Simiduia agarivorans SA1 = DSM 21679: one gene and its partner. The protein of the gene in region 1 binds, or shares a complex with, the protein of each later gene. Links are inferred from orthologs where the notes say so. Each region holds a gene or a part of one and is shown in the gene's direction. Other genes may lie near its edges.

Region 1 (5,211 bases):
AAAGCTGACTGGACCAAATACAATGCCGATATCACTGCACTGCTGGCGCAATACCAACGCAATGGCGTGCCGCTCTACCTGATGTTCCCCGCAGATCCGGCGGCCAAACCCGAGATTTTGCCGCAGCTGCTGACGCCCGAAATCTTTACCGACGCACTTTACCGCGCGATAGAGACAAATTAAGCGAAATTGAACACCAAAGCCTGCAAGTTTTTAAATCTTGCGGGCTTTGGCTGTCAAACTGCAGCCACTTTCGCCAAACATGTCGCCTTCTGCCCACTTCCAGACAACCAAATCCCAAATAAAACAAGCGTTTTGATGCTAACTTCTGCGAACTGGTAGCGATTAGGTAAGAATTCACGGTTTTCACCTGCAACCCGTGGACAAGGAGTCACAAATGGGGCACACTCGCCCTTCATTTTCGGCTCCCGACCCTTTTGCCGACGTTCGTTGCACGATCGCGGCCAGATCAGGGAATCGGGTCATTTTGAATCAACCAGGTGACGAAATTCTCCGGCATGGCGACAATTCTTGTACTGCACGGCCCAAATCTGAATTTACTCGGCACCCGCGAGCCTGGCGTGTACGGCAGCACCACGCTGACCGACATCAACCAGCGCCTGACCGAACGCTGTCTGCGCGACGGCCATCACCTGCAAGCCCTGCAAAGCAACGCCGAATATGAACTGATCGACCGCATTCACGACGCCAAGCGCGAGGATGTGGATTTCATTCTGATCAACCCCGCTGCGTTTACCCATACCAGCATCGCGCTGCGCGATGCGTTATTGGCGGTCGCGATCCCCTTTATCGAAGTGCACCTGTCAAATGTGCACGCGCGTGAACCATTCAGACACCACTCCTACTTTTCCGATGTGGCGGTGGGTGTCATCTGTGGGCTGGGAGCCCAGGGATATGAGCTGGCATTGGAAGCCGCACTTCAGAAACTGGCCTGAAAACCAATTCCTATTAACAGGCAATAACACAAAGTGAGAGTGTGATGGATATTCGCAAAATCAAAAAGTTGATTGAGCTCCTTGAAGAATCCGACATCGGCGAAATTGAAATTAAAGAGGGTGAAGAATCAGTGCGCATCAGCCGTGGCTCCAGCCACCAGCCGGTGATGCCCGTGCAATACGCCGCTGCGCCTGCCGCAGCACCGGCCGCTGCACCTGCCCCTGTTGCGGCAGCCGCCGCACCGGAAGCCGCCGCCGCGCCGGCCACCAGTGGTCACGCAGTGAAATCACCCATGGTGGGCACCTTCTACCGCTCCCCCAGCCCGGGCTCACCGGCGTTTGTGGAAGTGGGCAAACAAGTGAAAGCCGGCGACGTCATCTGCATTATCGAAGCCATGAAGATGATGAACCAGATTGAGGCCGACAAGGCTGGTGTAATTGAGGCGATACTGGTAGAAGACGGCGAGCCCGTCGAGTTTGATCAACCCCTCGTCACCATCGTTTAACTGACGGCTGCCGACAGGAGTTGACCTCATGTTTGATAAAGTACTGATTGCAAACCGCGGCGAGATTGCGCTGCGGGTTTTGCGCGCGTGTAAAGAGCTCGGCATCAAAACCGTGGCCGTGCACTCGCAAATTGACCGCGACCTGAAGCACGTGCGCCTGGCCGACGAAACCGTGTGTATCGGTCCCAACCCGTCGCCCAAAAGCTACCTGAATATCCCGGCCATTATTTCCGCCATGGAAATCACCGATTCGGTGGCAGTACACCCCGGTTACGGCTTCCTGGCCGAAAATGCCGACTTTGCTGAACAGGTGCAGCGCAGCGGGTTTGTTTTCATTGGCCCCGACCCGGACGTGATTCGCCTGATGGGCGATAAAGTCTCTGCCATCGCGGCAATGAAAAAAGCCGGTGTACCCACCGTGCCCGGCTCGGACGGCCCGCTGCCGGATGACCGCGAGCGCTGTCAGGAAATCGCCAAACGCATTGGTTACCCGGTGATCATCAAGGCCGCTGCCGGCGGTGGTGGTCGCGGCATGCGTGTGGTGCATACCGAAGCGGCGCTGATCAACGCCATTCAGCTGACCAAATCCGAAGCCAAGAACGCGTTTGGCGACGATACCGTGTACATGGAAAAATTCCTCACCAACCCACGCCACGTGGAAGTGCAGGTCATGTCTGACGGTCAGGGCAATGCCGTGCACCTGTACGATCGCGATTGCTCTTTGCAGCGCCGTCACCAGAAAGTACTGGAAGAAGCACCGGCACCCGGCATTCCCGATGCTGTGCGCGAGGCCTGCTACGCATCCTGCGTAAAAGCCTGTATTGATATTGGCTATAAAGGCGCCGGCACTTTTGAGTTCCTGTACGAAGATGAACGTTTCTACTTCATCGAAATGAACACCCGCATCCAGGTGGAGCACCCGGTCACCGAAATGGTTACCGGCATCGACCTGATTAAAGAGCAAATCAGTGTGTGTGCGGGCAACAAATTGTCGATCAAGCAGGAAGACATCGTGCTCAAAGGCCACGCCTTTGAATGCCGCATCAATGCAGAAGATCCGAAAACGTTCATGCCCTGTCCGGGCAAGATCAACACTTTCCACAGCCCCGGCGGGCTGGGCATCCGGGTCGACTCGCACATTTACGGCGGCTACAGCGTGCCCCCGAATTACGACTCCATGATCGCCAAGGTGATCAGCTACGGAGACGACCGGGAAATCGCGCTCAAACGCATGCGCAACGCACTGGATGAAATCGTGGTGGACGGTATCCGGACCAACATCCCTCTGCAGAAGGAGCTGGTGCGCGATGCTGGCTTCGCGAAAGGGGGCGTTAACATCCACTACCTCGAGAAAAAGCTCGAAGCCAACAAGTGATACCAAAGCCCGCATCTGCGGGCTTTTTTGTCTTTGCCCCGGGCATTTTTGGGGTGTGGCGCCGCCTTATCCGTCTTTAACCTGACACAATAAACGGAGTATCCCATGTCCCGGACATTTTTCGCCTGGGTCCTGCTCATTTGCACCAGCCTCGGTGCCCATGCAGCCACACTGGACCCATCCAAGGACTACCACAGCCAGTCCAACCCCCATCAGATTAAGGTGACCCATTTCGCATTGGACCTGAATGTGGATTTCAAAAAGCGCGAGCTGGCAGGTCATGTGGTTTATGACTTCGAGCGCAAAGACCGCAATGCCCGCGAACTGCTTCTGGATACCCGGGACATCACCGTCATCGCCACCAGCGTGCGCGTAGACGGCAAATGGCAGAAAACCGGCTTCAAACTGGAAGCCGCCGACCCCGCACTGGGCAGCGCGCTGCGCATTGCCGTGCCGGAGAAAGCCGAACAGGTCAAAGTCCAGTATCGCACCAGCCCGGCCGCGTCCGGCCTGCAATGGCTCCAGCCCGAGCAAACTGCCAGTAAAAAGCACCCGTTCCTGTTCACCCAGGCACAGGCGATTCACGCCCGCAGCTTTATCCCGTCCCAGGATACGCCCCAGGTGCGCACCACCTACGACGCAATCCTGCGCACGCCCAAAAACCTGCGCGCGGTCATGAGTGCCGAAAACACGCCCAATGCGGCCAAAACCGGCACCTATCAGTTTCACATGCCGCAGGCCATTCCCTCCTACCTGATCGCACTGGCAGTGGGCGATCTTGACTTCAAAGCCATGGGCGACCGCACCGGGGTCTATGCCGAGCCGGCTCTGTTAGATGCCGCTGTGGCCGAGTTTGAAGACACCGAATCCATGCTCATTGCCACCGAAAAAGCCTACGGCCCCTACAGCTGGGGGCGCTATGACCTGCTGATTCTGCCGCCGAGTTTTCCATTCGGCGGCATGGAAAATCCGCGCCTGAGCTTCATCACCCCCACGGTGATTGCCGGCGACAAAAGCCTGGTCAGCCTGATTGCGCACGAATTGGCGCACTCCTGGTCGGGCAACACCGTCACCAACGCCACCTGGCGCGACCTGTGGCTGAACGAAGGCCACACCACCTACCTGACCTACCGGATCATGGAGATCATCTACGGCACCGACCGGTTCAATATGGAATCGGTGCTCGGCTATCAGGACCTGACCGCCGACCTGGCCGATCTACCGGCGAATTACCAACACCTGGCCATCGACCTGCGTGGCAAGGATCCGGACGACGCCTTCAGCGATGTGCCCTATGAAAAAGGCGCGCTGTTTCTGAAAGAAATTGAACAGCGCATCGGCCGCGCCGCGTTCGACGCTTATCTGAAACAGTATTTCGCCGACTACGCGTTTAAAAGCCTGTCCACCGAAGACTGGCTCGCCTACGCGCAAACGCACCTGATTGCCAAACACCCGTCGGCCTTGTCCCTGGATCGCTTCAAGGCCTGGATCTATGCGCCGGGCCTGCCTGCCGATCACCCGCTGGCCGAATCCGATGCGTTCACAAAGATCGATCGCATCCACACCGACTGGCTTGCCGGCGCGATCCCGGCCACCGCCATCGACACCAAAGGCTGGACTGTGCATCAGTGGCTCTACTTCCTGAACAATTTGCCAGAACAACTCAGCCCGGAGCAAATGAGCGCGCTGGACAGCGCCTTTAATCTGACCGCCAGCACCAACAATGAAATCGCTCACAGCTGGTTGCTCATGGCCATCCGCAACCAGTACCAGCCCGCCTACGCCCGGCTGGAAACCTATCTGGTCAGCATTGGCCGGCGCAAGCTGATCACACCGCTCTATCGCGCCCTGATGGAATCCCAACAAGGGCAGGCATTCGCGCGCAAGGTTTACGCCGAAGCCCGTCCGGGCTATCACCCGCTGGCCCAGGGCACCATGGACGCCATCGTCAACGCAAAATAATCGCTCTGCCATCCGGTGGTCTGCGCGACCACCGGATGCCGCGCACTAAGTTGAAAAACTTTCACGCGCCCAATCCGGCAACCGGTCTCTGAATCGTTATACTGACCGCCCAACCCGGAGCCCACTATGAATCACCCCCTGTTCGAGCAACGCCAACAGCATTCAGAAACCCGTGTGGTCAAGGCGATCTTTCCCGGCACCACCAACCACCACGACACCCTGTTTGGTGGCCAGGCGCTGGCCTGGATGGATGAGGTCGCGTTTATCAGCGCCACGCGCTTTTGTCGCAAACCGCTGGTCACCGTATCCAGCGACCGCATTGATTTCAAAGAACCCATTCCCGCCGGCACTTTTGCCGAACTCGTGGCCCGCGTGGTTGGCGTGGGGCGCACCAGCCTGACCGTGCGCGTGG
Region 2 (2,782 bases), 2.0 Mb from region 1 along the record:
CATGAACCGAATTAATCAACGTCTCTCCCAACTGAAGGCGGAGGGCCGAAAAGCACTGGTCACCTATATCGTCAATGGCGACCCGGTACCGGGCGCCACACTGGCTACCATGCACGCGCTGGTGGCGGCCGGGGCGGACATCATCGAGCTGGGTGTGCCATTTTCCGATCCGATGGCGGATGGCCCGGTAATTCAGCTGGGCCATGAGCGCGCGCTGGCGCATAACACCAGCCTGCGCGATACCTTTGCCGTGGTGCAAGCCTTCCGCGACACTAACCGGGACACGCCAGTGGTGCTGATGGGCTATGCCAACCCGGTGGTGCGCATGGGCTATGACGCCGTGGCCAAAGCCGCGAAACAGGCGGGCGTGGATGGCTTTCTGACGGTCGATCTGCCACCGGAAGAGGCCGCTGATTTTAACCAGGTGCTGAAAGCCTCTGAGTTGGAAAACATTTTCTTGCTGGCACCCACTACCCAGGATGACCGTATCGCCCATGTGGCCGAGTTGGCATCGGGATTCCTCTATTATGTGTCACTCAAAGGTGTCACTGGCGCTGGTCACCTGGACGTGGCCTCGGTGACCGAGAAAACCGCCCAGATCCGCCGTCACACCCCGCTGCCCCTGTGCGTGGGATTCGGTATCAAGGATGCCGATTCAGCCAAAGCAGTGGCCAAGGTGGCCGATGGCGTGGTGGTTGGTAGCCTTCTGGTGGCCAGAATGGGTGATTTGGCCAGCGAAAGTGTGGATACTATCGCCTCTCAAACCGCAGGTCTGATTGCGCCCATGCGCGCAGCGCTCGACAGCCTGTAACCTGCGGCGACACAGAACAACAAAATTGGTGAACGAATCATGAGCTGGTTGGACAAAATCGTAACCAACGTGGTGCGCAAAGAAGGCAAGAAGGGCGAGAGCAAGGTGCCCGAAGGCCTGTGGAAAAAGTGTCTGAAGTGTTCCGCGGTACTCTACCGGCCGGAGCTTGAGCGTAATATGGACGTGTGTCCCAAGTGTGACCACCATATGCGCATCGGGGCCCGTCGCCGGCTGGATATTTTCCTGGACCCACAGGGTCGTGAGGAAATTGCGGCCGACGTGTTGCCCGTAGACCGTCTGAAATTCAAAGACATCAAAAAATACAAAGACCGCCTGACCCAGGCGCAGAAAGACACCGGCGAGAAAGATGCATTGGTGGCTATGAAAGGCCAGCTCAAGGGCATGCCCGTGGTGGCTGTGGCGTTCGAATTCGCTTTCCACGGCGGCTCTATGGGCTATGTGGTGGGCGAGCGCTTTACCCGCGCAGCCCAGGTGGCCCTCAAGGAAGGCATTCCGCTGGTGTGTTTTTCCGCTACCGGTGGCGCCCGTATGCAGGAAGCATTGATCTCGTTAATGCAAATGGCAAAAACCAGTGCGGTGATTGAACGCCTGAAGATGGCCGGTATTCCCTATATCTCCATCATGACCGACCCGGTGTACGGTGGCGTGTCCGCAAGTCTGGCGCTGCTGGGCGATATCAACGCTGCCGAACCCGGTGCCCGCGCCGGTTTTGCCGGCCCCAATATCATCGAGCAGACCATTCGCCAGAAGTTGCCCAAAGGCTTCCAGCGTGCAGAGTTCCTGCTGGATCATGGCGCCATCGACATGATTATCCCGCGCGCTGACATGCGCGACCGGGTCGCCGGTTTGCTGGCCAAGTTCACCAAAAGCCACGCCGCTTAATGCGATTTGCCTGTCTTGATGATTGGCTGAACTGGCAGACCTCCCACCACCCCAGTGCCATTGATCTGGGGTTGGCCCGGGTTGCCGAAGTGGCAACCCGATTGGGCCTTCAGCAGGCAGCCGCCCGCGCCCGGGTGCTGACCATTGCCGGTACCAATGGCAAAGGCAGCGCCGTCGCCACTTTGGAAAGCCTGATGCTGACGCTCGACCAGTCGGTGGGCGCTTATACCTCTCCCCATTTGCACCGCTACAACGAGCGTATCCGCGTCAACGGGGTTGAGGCCGATGACGGTTTGATTTGTCGCGCCTTCGACGCCATCGATCAGGCGGCGGGCGATATCAGCCTGACCTACTTTGAATTTGGCACGCTCGCGGCCCTGTGGATTTTCGCTCAGCTGAATCTGTCGGTGTGGGTGCTGGAAGTGGGGCTGGGCGGACGGCTCGATGCGGTCAACATTGTCGATCCCGACGCCGCGCTGGTGACCAGTATCGGACTCGATCACCAGGATTGGTTAGGGGACGACCTGGAGGGTATCGGGCGGGAAAAAGCCGGCATTTTCAGGCCTGAACAGGTGGCGATTTACATGGATGCCGAGCCGGTAGCGTCGGTGCGCGCACTGGCCGATACCCTGGGCACTTCGCTGTGGGTGGTCGGCACAGAATTAGCGCTGATAGAGCAGGGCAAACAGATTCGGGTGAAGGCACCCGACATTGCGTTAACCATTGCGCGGCCAGCGCTGCCGCTGCCGAGTGTGGTGGGCGCCTGTTTGCTGGCGCATCGGCTGGGGTTTGCGCTACCGCAGTCCTGGCTGGAGGTGACCTTGCCGGCACTGCAGCTATCGGGTCGTCATCAGCACGTGCTGATTAGTGGCCGGACGCTGTTACTCGACGTGGCGCACAACCCGGCCGCTTGCCGTTTTTTCCTGCAGAAAGCCGGGCAGGCGCAGGGCACTGCTGCCGTCAAGCAGATCGTGTTGGCGATGATGGCCGATAAAGACACGGAGGCGGTATTGTCTGTGTTGGCAACGGCGGGGAAGGTGCAGTTGCATTTGGCCGCGCTGCCCGAAA

The links. The genes of interacting proteins can lie anywhere in the genome.
Region 2: the proteins of accB (region 1) and accD are in contact, whole or in part, in a solved structure (PDB 8UXZ), measured with the Escherichia coli proteins. The link is inferred for Simiduia agarivorans SA1 = DSM 21679 from one-to-one orthologs.

The regions. Positions count from the first base shown.
Region 1 is NC_018868.3:2,109,726-2,114,936, forward strand. The notes cover bases 1-2,731. They hold accB (acetyl-CoA carboxylase biotin carboxyl carrier protein), read left to right. Parts: upstream 1-1,000; coding sequence 1,001-1,462; downstream 1,463-2,731. Other genes in these bases: M5M_RS09415 (protein-disulfide reductase DsbD family protein), read left to right, coding at 1-183; aroQ (type II 3-dehydroquinate dehydratase), read left to right, coding at 519-956; accC (acetyl-CoA carboxylase biotin carboxylase subunit), read left to right, coding at 1,491-2,731. In the rest of the region: more of accC, read left to right, coding at 2,732-2,837; M5M_RS09435 (M1 family metallopeptidase), read left to right, coding at 2,943-4,799; M5M_RS09440 (acyl-CoA thioesterase), read left to right, coding at 4,926-5,211. UniProt on the Escherichia coli protein: This protein is a component of the acetyl coenzyme A carboxylase complex; first, biotin carboxylase catalyzes the carboxylation of the carrier protein and then the transcarboxylase transfers the carboxyl group to form malonyl-CoA.
Region 2 is NC_018868.3:134,031-136,812, forward strand. It holds accD (acetyl-CoA carboxylase, carboxyltransferase subunit beta), read left to right. Parts: upstream 1-850; coding sequence 851-1,714; downstream 1,715-2,782. Other genes in the region: trpA (tryptophan synthase subunit alpha), read left to right, coding at 2-811; M5M_RS00615 (bifunctional folylpolyglutamate synthase/dihydrofolate synthase), read left to right, coding at 1,714-2,782.